3 regions of the Bradyrhizobium sp. CCBAU 25338 genome follow, and region 2 is predicted to be linked to each of the others. Evidence: riboswitches for the same ligand, from Rfam matches in the RefSeq annotation. Region 2 holds a riboswitch; each other region holds the start of a gene.
The links. A riboswitch is a leader RNA that binds a small molecule or an ion and turns the genes downstream of it on or off. The one in region 2 is predicted to bind cobalamin.
Positions count from the first base shown of each region.

Region 1: it holds a riboswitch for cobalamin, as region 2 does, so the genes downstream of both, metE (5-methyltetrahydropteroyltriglutamate--homocysteine S-methyltransferase) here and ACM42_RS01035 (energy-coupling factor ABC transporter permease) in region 2, are expected to answer to the same signal.
Region 3: it holds a riboswitch for cobalamin, as region 2 does, so the genes downstream of both, ACM42_RS12535 (TonB-dependent receptor) here and ACM42_RS01035 (energy-coupling factor ABC transporter permease) in region 2, are expected to answer to the same signal.

Region 1 covers NZ_LFKY01000002.1:47,944-52,398, forward strand. Annotated here, with positions in the region: gene metE (5-methyltetrahydropteroyltriglutamate--homocysteine S-methyltransferase) at 189-2,534, opposite strand; cobalamin riboswitch at 2,635-2,837, opposite strand; gene ACM42_RS01870 (nodulate formation efficiency C protein) at 3,623-4,345, shown strand.
Region 2 covers NZ_LFKY01000001.1:236,910-241,364, reverse strand. Annotated here, with positions in the region: gene ACM42_RS01045 (cobyrinate a,c-diamide synthase) at 1-1,098, shown strand, start outside; gene cobA (uroporphyrinogen-III C-methyltransferase) at 1,095-1,826, shown strand; cobalamin riboswitch at 1,872-2,090, shown strand; gene ACM42_RS01035 (energy-coupling factor ABC transporter permease) at 2,128-2,805, shown strand; gene cobF (precorrin-6A synthase (deacetylating)) at 2,852-3,601, shown strand; gene cobT (nicotinate-nucleotide--dimethylbenzimidazole phosphoribosyltransferase) at 3,612-4,455, shown strand, end outside.
Region 3 covers NZ_LFKY01000032.1:90,533-94,987, reverse strand. Annotated here, with positions in the region: gene ACM42_RS12540 (hypothetical protein) at 818-1,399, opposite strand; gene ACM42_RS12535 (TonB-dependent receptor) at 1,461-3,689, opposite strand; cobalamin riboswitch at 3,804-4,017, opposite strand; gene ACM42_RS12530 (hypothetical protein) at 4,089-4,346, opposite strand.

The sequences.
Region 1 (4,455 bases), on a different contig from region 2:
TCAGCTATTCTCCCTCGGCCGACGAAAGTAGCGCGACGCGTCACCGTCGTTCCTCCGACCCTGCACCTTCCCCGGTCCACGAAATGGACCGGACATTCTTGTTGGCGCCAGGGCTTGCCTCGACATTGTGGAAAGCGCAAATGGCCACAAGCGAATTAGCTTTGGCGAGAACAGACCCGGGCTCGGGATCAATGGTTTTGCGGATAGGCTGCAGCGCGCAGTTCGCGAGCGGCAGCGACCATGTTGGTTAGCGCAGGCCGAACCTCCTCCCATTTACGCGTTTTTAGGCCGCAGTCCGGATTGACCCAAAGCTGCGAATCCCGCAAACGCGTCCGAGCTAGCACCATCAGCTGCTTCATTTCGCCCGCCTCGGGAACGCGTGGAGAGTGGATGTCGTACACGCCAGGTCCGATTTGATTTGGATATTCGTACTTCTTGAATGCATCCAGTAGCTCCATTTTCGAGCGGGACGACTCGATCGAAATGACATCCGCATCCATTGCAGCGATCGCAGCGATGATATCGTTAAACTCAGAGTAGCACATATGTGTATGGATTTGCGTTTGATTGGCAACTCCCGATGAGCAGATGCGGAAGCAATCTCCGGCCCAATCGAGATATGCCTTCCAGTCCGATCGGCGCAATGGCAATCCTTCGCGGAGTGCAGCTTCGTCGATCTGGATCATGGCCGCACCGGCATTCTCGAGATCCCGGACTTCGTCGCGGATCGCGAGCGCAAGCTGACGGCAGACCTCGCTTCTAGGAATATCATCGCGAACAAACGACCAGTTCAGGATCGTCACCGGTCCGGTCAACATCGCTTTCATCGGCTTACTGGTTAGTGATTGCGCGTAGCGCCACCATTCCACGGTGATCGGCTTCGACCGTACTACGTCCCCAAACAGGATCGGGGGCCTGACGCAGCGCGAACCATAGGACTGTACCCATCCATTCCTGGTAAATGCGAAGCCGGCGAGTTGCTCGCTAAAGTACTGCACCATGTCATTACGCTCGAATTCGCCGTGCACGAGGACGTCAAGACCGATGTCTTCCTGCCAACGTACGGCGCGGGCTATCTCCTCCTTGAGGAACCTGTCGTATTGTTCGTCGCTCATCGCACCTCGCGCATGCGCCGCACGAGCATTTCGGACCTCTGTGGTCTGTGGAAACGATCCGATCGTCGTGGTAGGAAAATCTGGTAGTCCAAAGCGTTTCCTTTGGATCTCGGAACGGCGGGCAAATGGGCTGGCGCGCCGGCGCATCGTCTGGTCGATCGTCCTCATCCGGACAGCGACATTGGCATCATGGATCTTCGGCGAAGTCCGGCGGGCAGTCACAGCGCGTTCCGAATCGGCAAGAGCTAGCCCAACATTCTGGTCGCCTGCGAGTACCCGCCCCAGGATCGCAAGCTCACGCATCTTCTGAACCGAGAAAGCAAGCCAGCTCTTGACCTCGGACGTAAGCCCGGTCTCGAGTTCAACATCGACCGGCACGTGAAGCAGCGAGCAGGATGGAGCGAGCTGCACACGGTGCCTGCCGAGCTTCGCAATCGCTGGATCCAGCCGCTGACGGAGCGACGACAAGTTCGAGCGCCATATGTTCCGGCCGTCGATCACACCGAGCGACATGATGAGATCTCTTCGGCCCTCAGCAATGATTTGATCCAATAGCTCTGGCGCTCGAACAAGATCGAGGTGCAGACCGGAAACTCGCAGGTTCAAGGCAGTATTTAGATTGTCGCCTAGCGCGCCGAAATAGCTGGCAACCATGATCTTGATGGCCGGTCCCTCCTTTGCGAACCGGTTATAGGCATGTAGCAAAGATTTTCGCGCCGCCTCATCGAGATCAAGGGCCAGGCAGGGCTCGTCAAGCTGAACCCAACTAGCCCCTCGTTCGGCCAATTCATGCAGAACGTCGATATAGACCGGTATCAGATCATCCAAAAGGGAGAGGGGCTGGAACGCGCTATCGGCACTCTTGCCGAGCTTCAAGAATGTGACCGGCCCGATCAGGACCGGGCGGGTCTGAAAGCCAAGAGCCTTTGCTTCCTCGTACTCTTCAATGGGTTTGCGAGAGCACAGTCTGAACGCTTGTCCCCTGTAGAACTCGGGAGTCATGTAGTGGTAGTTGGTGTCGAACCACTTGGTCATTCCCTGCGCGGGTGCGCCAGATCCCCGTGGGCTCTGACCGCAACTCGCATCCTGGTCGTCGCATTGTGATCCGCGGGCCATGGCGAAGTACGTCTTGAGCGAAACGGATTCTCCTTTCGAGGCGTAGATCTCCGGGATGGCCCCAACCATGACACTTGTATCGAGCACCTGATCATACAGCGAGAAGTCGTTCGACGGAATGATAGTGACGCCGAGAGATTTCTGACGAGCCCAGTTCGCTGCGCGCAGGCCGGATGCGTCCTCGTGCAACTGCTGTTCGCTGATCTTTCCGGCCCAGTAGCTTTCGAGAGCGAGTTTGAGCTCACGCCTTGGACCGATGCGTGGCGTTCCGAGCGTAGCGATTGGAAGAGAGCGAAGAGACATAGCATCAACCCCTGTTGGGGACAGAGGCCATGGCGGACGCAGGCAGGGGAGTCGCGCGTGCGACGGCTGCTTGGCGCACCACCGAGACACCCCGCCCGTGGACCAATATTTTGTCGGGGCAGGTCTCCTGGCTTGCTGGTCATCGCTGCTGTCCGGCCTTCCCGAAGCCTTGGAGGCTTCAGTGACATCGTTGGACAGCGGCTCGCCGCTTACAGTTGCGGGGGCAGCGCCGGCATTCGCACCGGCTTCCCTCTTAGCTCCGGATTAAATGGGCACCGGAGAACCTCGACGGCCGTGGATTATCGGCAGGAGAACTCTTCCGTCAACCTCTCAGATTGTGTGCCAAGCCAATCTGCGACATTTGCTAGGCGAATGAGCGTGCATGTGTATGATTCACCACCATCTAGAGACATTCTCCAATCAGAGATGCAGTAATCAGACATGTCTTTGTCAGATGTCTCAATGAGCATCGGAGGTGCGTCGAGGCGATGCGGCGCGCCAGACCGATGAAAGGGACAGAAGCAGCTTGCCGGCGGGGAGTACCGCTGTTTCGCGCAGAATACTGGCGATGCGGCTTCCGATTTCCAGAGGCTCGCCCAGCACCTCCGTTGGCCAGCTGTTTTCGGACTAAAGGATCTACATCGAATAGGCCAAGGCACAAGGATACAACAGCTGCGGCGGATACACTGAATGAAGACATCGAAACGGGCGCAGGTCGGAAAGTCGACAAGAGGGACACAGAAATCGTGGAAATTTCTGTCTATTGCCTGGCACGAAGAATGCAATCGCTCGGCATGCCCAATCTCCTCCTGCTGGGCATGTCCAGCTCAGCCAATTGACGCTGTCGCTGGCGAGGGAAGTCAGCGGCGCGTGACATAGAGGGGAGCGCCTGCTGGCGCGGGAGAGCGGTGCCCCCTAGCATCTCGGGACATTTCTTGCGCTCGCTCATAGCAGGTTCAAGGTTGCCCGCTTTGAAAGATGTCTGGATGAAACGCGATAGGCTGAGGGTTATGAAGAGAATGTCTGGAAGAGCAGCGCCATGGCTTTGCCTGGGCGGATTTCTAATCTGCCTCGCCTGGCCGGCTGCCATGAGCACCAATATTCGCGCCAGCGACAGCCCCATTGTCGAACGACTCAAGTCAACTTGGCGAGCGCAAAATGGTGAGACGATCGAACAAATCATCTCCAATGTTTCGATGGTGGCCCAGTTCGTCCCTCAAATGTGGGGCGTTGTTGAACTTGGCCAAAACGACTTTGTTTTCGTTTCGTGGACCAGGCACCGGGACAACAAATCGGACGAACAGTACGTTATCGCCTGGAAAGTCGCGCCCGACGGTACGATTGAACTCGCCTCAACGTATGCGAAGCCGATGGAGTTGGGCTGGCGCGCCCTGGCGCTCTCGTTGATCGCCACTGAAGTCGCAGATGGCGAACGGGGCGCAAATCTTAACTTTCTGCATGATCCGACCAACTTCAACTTTGTGAGTACGCCGCAAGGCCAGCTCGGCGATCTTCTGCGGCACGGCCGCTGCACTATCATCGATCCTGTTGGAGTGGACTACCTACCGAAGCGGAATGACAAGCCGACCGAGAAAGGTGATATGTGGCGCATTCTGCTCGTGGTGAACTGTAGTATCCAAGGACCACGTTATTTTACACACAATGGGGTCATCTCCTTCGAGAAGAGCGAAGGACCTGATTGGGAGCCACAATCCTCCTTTGCCAAGCGCATCGCGAAATTCCCTCCTGGCTCCTGGTTCCAACCTACCGAGCCAAAGGAAGAGGAAGACTTAGGAGAGCAGAGGCCTTAGTAAACCATCTTGCAGCGCAATATCGCGCCGCAGCCCGTCCATGGCCGGGCGCGTCGGAGCCTACTGCAGACATACCCGCTCTGTTGTTTAGGGCTCCGCAACCGTAAGCA
Region 2 (4,455 bases):
CATCTCGTCAGCCGCGGTGCCGACGCCGATATCGTGCTCGCCGAGGGCTCGATGGGCCTGTTCGACGGCGTCGCCGCACGCGGTGTCTCCGGCACCGGCGCCACCGCAGACATTGCGGAGATGCTGGGCTGGCCGGTGGTTCTGGTGATCGATCCTTCGGGGCAAGCGCAGACGGCGGCGGCGATCGCCGCAGGCCTTCGCGATTATCGGGCCGGCGTGCGGCTTGCCGGCGTCGTGCTCAACCGCGTCGCCAGCCCGCGTCATGAAGATCTCGTGCGGCGTGCGCTCAACGAGGCCGGCATCGCCGTGTTCGGCGCGCTGCCGCGTCATGCCGAGATCAGCCTGCCGAAGCGGCATCTCGGCCTGGTGCAGGCCGAGGAGCGGGCCGAGATCGGCCAGCTGATCGACGAGGCCGCACGCTTCGTCACCGAGCATGTCGATCTCGATGCCGTGCTGCGGTCGGCGGCTCGCTGGTCGCCGCAACCTGCCGCGAACGGTCTCAACGTCGCGCCACCGGGGCAGCGCATTGCGCTCGCCCGCGATGCGGCTTTCTCCTTCGTCTATCCGCACATGCTGGAGGCTTGGCGCACGGCGGGCGCCGAGATCTCGACATTCTCGCCGCTTGCCGATGAAGTGCCTGACGCGAGCGCCGACGTCTGCTGGCTTCCTGGCGGCTATCCCGAGCTGCACGCCGGCAAGCTCGCGGCCAATGCGCGCTTTCAAAGCGGCCTGCGTGCCTTCGCCGAGACACGGCCGGTGCACGGCGAGTGCGGAGGCTACATGGCTCTGGGCACGGGCCTCACCGATGCCGACGGCCTCCGTCATGAGATGACGGGCCTGCTTGGCCTCGAGACCAGCTTTGCCAAACGCCGCATGCATCTGGGCTATCGTCTCGCCGAACTGGTTGCGCCGATGCCGGGGCATCAGCCCGGCGCACGCCTGCGCGGTCACGAGTTCCACTATTCGACGATCGTCGCGCAGCCGGATGCGCCGCTGGCGGTCGTGCACGATGCGACGGGCGCCGCCATGGCCGAGACCGGCTCGCGGCGCGGCCACGCCACCGGTACGTTCTTTCATCTGATCGCGGAGGACCGGTGAGAGGATTCGTGTCGTTCATTTCCGCCGGCCCCGGCGATCCCGAGTTGCTCACGGTGAAGGGCGCCGCGCGGCTGCGCGAGGCCGACGTCGTGCTCTATGACGACCTCGCCTCCGGCGCGATTCTGGATCTGGCGCGGCCCGGCGCCAATCTCGTCGCGGTGGGAAAACGGGCAGGGCGGCCCTCGACCAAGCAGCACCACGTCAACCGTCTCCTGGTCGACTATGCCGCGACAGGCGCGCGCGTGGTGCGGCTCAAGTCTGGCGATGCCGGCATTTTCGGCCGGCTCGAGGAAGAGCTGGAAACGCTGCGCGAAGCCGGCATCGGCTATGAGATCGTTCCCGGCGTCACATCCGCCTGTGTCGCCGCCGCCCAGGCCGGCATTCCCCTGACCCGTCGGCATACCTCCCGCCGGGTGCAGTTCATTACGGGTGCCGATGTCAGCGGCGAGCTGCCGTCCAACCTGAACTGGGCGGCGCTGGCCGATCCCGAGGCCACGACCGTGGTCTATATGGGCCGGCGTACCTTTCCGGCGCTTGCCGCGAAGTTGATCGCACACGGCCTCGCCGCAAACACGCCCGCGCTGTTTGCCGAATCCCTCGGCCGTCCCGACGAGCGGCTGGTCCGCACCACCATTGCCGAGCTCGCCGAGCAGCTTGCGCGGGGCGGCGCCGCGTCCACGGCGGCCGTGATCCTGTTCGGCGCGCTGGCAGGGGATTATCCGTCATGACGGCGGCGGTCGCCCTTCGCCTCTTGACGCCCGGCTCGCGAAAGGCGCACACAGGAGGGGCATGGTGCTCGACGCGGCGCAAAGCGCCGGAGCATAATCGGGAATGGGGGTGGGCGGACCCAGTTGCGGCGCCCGAAACCCCAGCCGCCCCCGCGACTGTAAGCGGTGAGGGGCTCCGAATCGCCACTGGGCCGCAAGGTCCGGGAAGGCCGGAGAACCCAGTGAACCGCGAGCCAGGAGACCGGCCCTGCACGTTTTGAGACCAAGGCCGTCGGGTGTGACGGCAGGAAGGAATTGAGCCATGCATATCGAACCGGGAATCGTCACGGGCGCCAAGCTCGTATTGAGCTACGCAACCGGCATCGCCGCAGGCGGCGTTGCGCTGAAGCTGGCGGCCGAAACCGTCCGCGCGCAGGGCGTCGGCTCGTTCGCGGCGCGCACGCTCGCCACCACGGGCCTCGTCTTCACCTTCTTCCAGGTCCTGCCGCACTTCCCGGTCGGCGTCTCCGAAGTGCACTTCATCCTCGGCTCGACCTTGTTCCTGCTCTTTGGTGCTGCGCCCGCCGCCTTCGGCCTCGCATTTGGCCTGCTGCTCCAGGGTCTGTTGTTCGAGCCCGCTGACCTGCCGCAATACGGCATGAACGTCACCACGCTGCTGGTGCCGCTGTTCGCGATCCAGGCCATCGCCACGCGCATCATTTCGCGTAACACCGCCTATGTCGATCTGAAGTACGGTCAGGCGCTGGCGCTGTCGACGACTTATCAAGCGGGTGTTGTCGCCTGGGTGGCGTTCTGGGCGCTCTACGGCTCCGGTTTTGCCATGAGCAATCTCGCCAACATCGCGACCTTCGCGGCCTCCTACGCGCTGGTCATCGTGATCGAGCCGCTCGCCGATCTCGCAGTGCTGGCGCTGGCGAAGTCGCTGCGCGGCGTCACCGCGCCCGGCCTCGTCACTCCGCGCCTGCACAACGCGGCCTGAGAGACAAGCGAACGGGCGGCCGTTGCGGCCGCCCGTCGCGCTCGCGATGCTCACGCTCTCCCTGATAGGCATCGGTTGCGGCGATCCCGAGCAGCTCACACGCGCCGCGATCGCTGCCATCAACGCGGCCGATCTCGTCCTGATCCCGCGCAAGGGGGCTGCGAAGTCCGATCTCGCAGATCTCCGGCGAACGATCTGCGCGGACGTGCTCACCAGCGACAAGACAGCCATCGCCGAATTCGACCTTCCCGTGCGCGACGCCGGTGAAGCTGATTACCGCAAGGGTGTAGACGATTGGCACGATGCGGTTGCCGCGACCTGGTCGCAGACGATCGCGAGGCATCTCGAAGGTGACGGCAAGGTTGCGCTGCTGATCTGGGGCGATCCGTCGCTCTACGACTCCTCGCTGCGCATTGCACGGCGATTGAATCCGTTGCCGAAGATCGAAGTCGTGCCCGGCATCACCTCGATCCAGGCGCTGTGTGCGGCGCATGCGCTGCCGCTCAACGACATCGGCGAGCCGTTCCTGGTCACGACAGGCCGCCGTCTGCGCGAAGGTGGCTGGCCGCAAGGTGTCGATACCGTGGTGGTGATGCTCGACGGCGGCACGGCGTTCCAGTCGCTCGATCCAGAGCGTTTGCATATCTGGTGGGGTGCCTATCTCGGCATGCCCGACCAGATCATCATGTCCGGCGCACTCGCCGAGATCGGCCCTCGTATCGTCGCGCTGCGGCAGGAGGCGCGCGAGCGGCACGGCTGGATCATGGACAGCTACATTCTCAAGCGCAGGGCGTAAGCGAGGCAGCATGCTTCCCGAATGGGTTTACCGGAACTGCCCCGAGGTCTCCGCGGTCCATCGCGAGGCCGCTATTGCGCGGCAGGCGCAACTGACGAAGCCGACCGGCGCGCTCGGCCGGCTCGAGCAGCTCGCGATCGAGCTTGCGGGCCTGCAGGCGACCGAAGAGCCGCGCGCATTGCGGGTGCCGATCATCATCTTCGCCGGCGATCACGGCATCGTCGCGCAGGGCGTGTCAGCCTATCCGCAAGCCGTGACGATCGCGATGATGGCGAATTTTGCCTCAGGCGGCGCGGCGATCTCGGTGCTGGCGCGTGAACTGGGTTCGAGCCTGGAGGTGGTCGACGCCGGCACGCTGGCCCAGGCGCAGATGGCGGGAATCGTCACCGACAAGCCGCGCAGCGGCACGCGCGATTTCAGCGTCGAGGCTGCGCTCACGCCCTCGGACCTGGCCTTTGCCTTCGAGGCCGGCCAGCGTGCGGTGGTGCGCGCAAAGGCCAGTCAGCCAGATCTCCTGATCTTCGGTGAGATGGGCATCGGCAACACCACGACCTCAGCGGCGATCGCGGCGAGCCTGCTTGGCGTGAGCGCCGGGGAGATCGCGGGCAGCGGCACCGGCGTCGATGCGGCCGGCCGCGCGCACAAGGCACGCGTGATCGATGCGGCGATCGCACGCCACGGTGTCGCTGGAGCGTCGGTCGAGCAGATCCTGTGCGCCGTCGGCGGCCTCGAGATCGCGGCGATCTCAGGAGCGATCATTGCGGCCGCGCAAGCCCGTATTCCCGTGTTGATCGACGGCTTCATCGTGTCCGTCGCGGCCCTGGCGGCGGCGCGTCTCAATCCGTCCTGCCAGC
Region 3 (4,455 bases), on a different contig from region 2:
CAATGACGGAGCAAGGGGCGGCATCGCAGCCTCTACGCGCATCTGAAATCGTAGACATGCCTTCGCGTTCTCGCGGCTGAACTCGCCCGAGCTTTGCTTCGTCGTTCCACCCTCTTGAGCCAAGAGGGCGCAGGGAAGGCCGGGTGCCGGCTCGCACCCGCGGTCTGCTGCGCATAGAGCACACGCAGAAAACCGCACAGCAGCATACAGGTGAAGCCCAACACACGGCCTTCCCTGCGCGATGGTCGGACGGCTTATGCCGCGCTCTCCCGGGAGCCGAGTTCGTTCTGGCCTCCCTCACCCCTGCGAAATCCACCGGCGCCGCGCTGGTTGACGCGACTGCCGCCTCCGCAAGAGCTTGACCGTAGCAACGACGGCCAGGACCACACGGTTTTGCCGTACGCGCGGTTCGTTGGCGCCACAGGGTTCGACGGCGTTGTGCACTTTGCCGCCGAAATGCTGGCACGACGAACCTGACAGCGCCGCTCGTCCGCACGCAGTTTCGGGCTCACGGAGAGCAATCCGCCCTGCCCTTCACCTCTCGTGCACGACGCTGCCGCGTCCACCGCAAAGCCCGGCTCGCGACAATGACGACCACATGGTCGCCCCTCAAGGATGAGCCGGGATGGGCAACACATACGACAAATCCGAATTTCGGTAAAGCGGAATATTTCCGCGCTGACGGATTGACAGAAGGGCGACACAGGCGCGGCGACGCAACCCGGATGGAGCGTAAGCGCAATCCGGAGAAATGACGCGCTACGGAACGAGTTGCCCCGGATTTCGCTGTGCTCCATCCGGGCTACGAGAGGACTGCTCAGGCCGACATCACGCCCTTGCGCCCGAACGGATCGAACAGGCGCACGACCTCGCAGACGGCGACCAGGCCGGCGAGCCAGGCGACATTGGTCAGCCCGATGCGCGTGACGATGGCGGCGGTGAAGGCGGCCTCTCCGCCCAGGAACGGCGTTGCGGCGAGCAGCGCGAGCTCGTAGGCCGCATAGGCGGCGACGAGCGTGAGCGCCAGCATCAGCGGCGTGCGGCCCTGCGGCAGCCTGCGGAGCACGGCCGCCGCCGCCGCCGTCGCCAGCAGCGCAGCCGCGCCGATGACGAAACCCCAGGCGATGGTGCTGCCATCGATGGGATAGTGCAGCGCGCCGAAACCGATGCTCTGGTTCACGAGCCAGGCTCCGGTGACGACGAGCAGCGCCGGACGCAGCGGCAGCATTGCAGCCGCGACGACGGCGAAGGCCGCGAACGGCGTCGCACAGGCGAACGCAAAACTTGCGAGCGCGCATGAAACCGTCAGCAGCGCGAAGCCGAACATCGGCGCGAGACGCGGCGTCACCGGATGGAGGCGGGAACCGTCGCCGTCGGACGGCAGGATGTCGAGAGCCATAAGTGATCTCCTTCTCTTCGAGTTCTAGTCCATTTGGGGGCCTGTGACAGCCCCATTGAAATCAAAACGTGGCGCCGGCCTTGAGCAGATAGGTGCGACCGGGCAGCGGATAGGCGCTGAAGCGACCGTCCGTGAAGGCGCTTGCGACGGCGTAGTCGTAGTAAAGCGCGTTGAGCACATTGCTGACGCTGAGCGACCAGAAGTAGCGCTCATATTGGCCGCTGAGCTTGAGGTCGATCGTGCCGTTGGCGGGAATCGGCTTCTGGGTTCCGGCCTGGTCGTTGTCCATGCGACGCTCGCTCCAGAAGCGCGCGGTGGCGTCCAGCACCAGATAGTTCTGGCAGATTTTCCAGGTGAGGCCCGCACTCGCGGTGTAGCGCGACACCAGCGGCACGTCGTTGCCCGCCCAGACGCCTTCGCGGAAGACGGCCCGTGTATAGGCCATGCCGGAACGCACCAGCAGGGCGTCGTTGATCCGATAGGAGACACTGGTCTCCGAACCGTAGCGGCGGGTCGGATCCAGATTGGTGTTGTAGAACAGGATCGGATTGAAATGGATCTCGTTGGCGAGGTCCATCAGATAGAGGCTGCTCTGCATCTGCAGTCCGCCTCCTCTGATGCGCAGCCCGCCCTCGATATCCTGCGACGTCTGGGTCTTGAGCTGGAACGTTTGCGGGAGCGGATTGAAGAACGGGTCGAATGAAGGGCCTGACGACACCCGCTCGTCGACATCAGGCGTGCGGAAGGCGCGCGCAACGCGGCCGAACAGCGCGACGGTGTCATTGAGACGATGCTCCGCACCGAGGTGTAGCGCATATTGCGTCTCGTCGGTCCTGAGCGGGAGCGCGCCGATGTCGGCGTTGAACGGAGCGGCCGGGTCGAAATTGTCACGTGCCGAGAGATTGGTGTTCTGCACCCGGACGCCGTAGGAGATATCGGTCGTTGGCGCGACGCCGAGCGTGTGCTGGATATAGCCCGCAACCGTCCGCTGCCTGAGATCGTAATTGTGCCAGGGAGCGAGACCCTGGCCGGCGCCGCGGTTCTGCTGAAAGCTCGCATCGTAGTAGTCGACGCCGGTCAGCACTTGCGAGGGCATTCCGAAGAGCAGGCTCTTCACGCTGAGCCGCGGCGTAATCGACCATGTCGTAAGGTCAGCATCGACATAGGTCGACGTGAAGAAAGCCGGAACCGGCGCCGGGCTCGAGAAAAATGCGCTCTGCTGCTTCTTGTCGCGCACGCCGCCGTCGACGATGAGATCGACGCCGTTGACAAGAGTTTTCGTGAAGCCCGCGGTCGCGCCAAAACCCTGCTGATTGGCGTAGTTGAAGGGCGTGCTGGTCCCTCGCCGGTTGGTCGCGAGCTCGTCGACGCCGATGGAGGGATCGACGGTGCGGCCGCCCGGCAGTCGCAACTCCTGATTGTCAGCGGTGACGGTCAGGAAGGCGGTCAAGCCCGGCGTCGTGTAGTTCAGATTGCCGACGCCGTTCTCCTGCGAATAGCGATTGTTGTCGCGATAGCCGTCGGTCCTGACGGCATTGCCGTAGAACGAGGTCGACCACGGACCGGAATTGATCGCGGCCGAGACGTTGCCGAGCCTGGTATTGAATGAGCCGAAACCGGCCTCGATGCGCGCTGTCACGGGCGGGCCGCCCACGCCATTCTTGGTGACGATGTTGATGACGCCGCCAACCGCATTGTCACCATACAGCACCGCACCGGAATTGCCGCGCGTGATCTCGATGCGCTCGATGGCATTGAGCGGGATGGTGGAGAGGTCCACCTGGGCCATATCGATGTCGTTCAGCCGCCGTCCGTTGACCAGCACCAGCGTGTTGGCCGTGGCGAAGGCACCGAAGCCGCGCAGGTCGACACTGGTCTTGGCACCGATCGGGCCGCCATAGAACGTCGTGATCTGGGCGCCCGGCACTTGCGTCGCGATGATCTCGGCCAGCGTCTGCGACGGCGCATGAGCGATGTCCGCGGCCGTGATGACGGTCGTGGCCGCGCCGACGATACCGCCATTGCCGGCGGCGGCCTCATTGCCCGAGCCGGACGAGCCGGTCCCACTCGGCGCCCCGTCCGGCGCCGTTCGGCGCCGCCCCGCCTCGCCATCGCCGATCGCCCTGGCACGCGTACGGTTCTGATCGTCGGATCTGGTCACTTCAACCGGTGGCAGCTGCTCGGCGACGGACTGCTGGGCGTGGGCGATGGAGGGATCGAGCGAATACAGCGAAACGGCCGCAACGATGCCGGCGCAGCGGCGCCTGGCGGCAGTGACAATACGGGACACAATTGTAACCTCGGCATGACGTCAGTGGCACGTCACAGCGAACGAGGCTTTACGGCGGAGCGATCGATTGCTCCGGTGAAGCTAATGTCTGTACTCCCCGACCGACATCTTCGCGTGTGACCACGGCTGACGGCAGGTCTCCTGGCTCGCGGGTCGTTACCTCTGCGTCGCCTTCCCAGGACCGAGATTCCCAGTGGCATAGGACGAGAGATTCACCGCTTACAGTTGCGGGGGCAGCCATGGCATTGAGAAGATCCCGGCCTTGGGACATCTCGCACCACATTCCCTTTTGATCTCCATGGGGAGAACCGTCGGCGGCCAATCTACGGGGCGCCCAGGCCGGGAGTCAATCGACCGGTGGGCCGGCTTCAAAGCGAATCGAACAATGCCCTGCGCCGCCTACGTTCGTCCTCGCGGGCGCTGGGCCTGAGCCCAGGCGACAGCGACATCGCGCGGCGGAACGTCGAGGCGCTTGATCGGCATCAGCTCGCCGGAGGCCGAGACGATCGCGGTCTCTTCGCGCCGGCAGCGCGTGCAGACGAAACGGACCTCATGCGGGGATGCCGACCAGCTTGAACGCTTCACGTTGGCGGCCATCGGCCAGGCATCGCAATGCGAGCACGACACCAGGAACCGGCCGGGATCGAGCATACCCATTCCATCGGACTCCGCGTCCTGCCCACTGCTTCCAATGACTATCCTATGTAAATCGTTCCGGTGCCTCGGCACCGTCAACGCCACGTTCGCTGGAAGCCTGCGCGTTGCT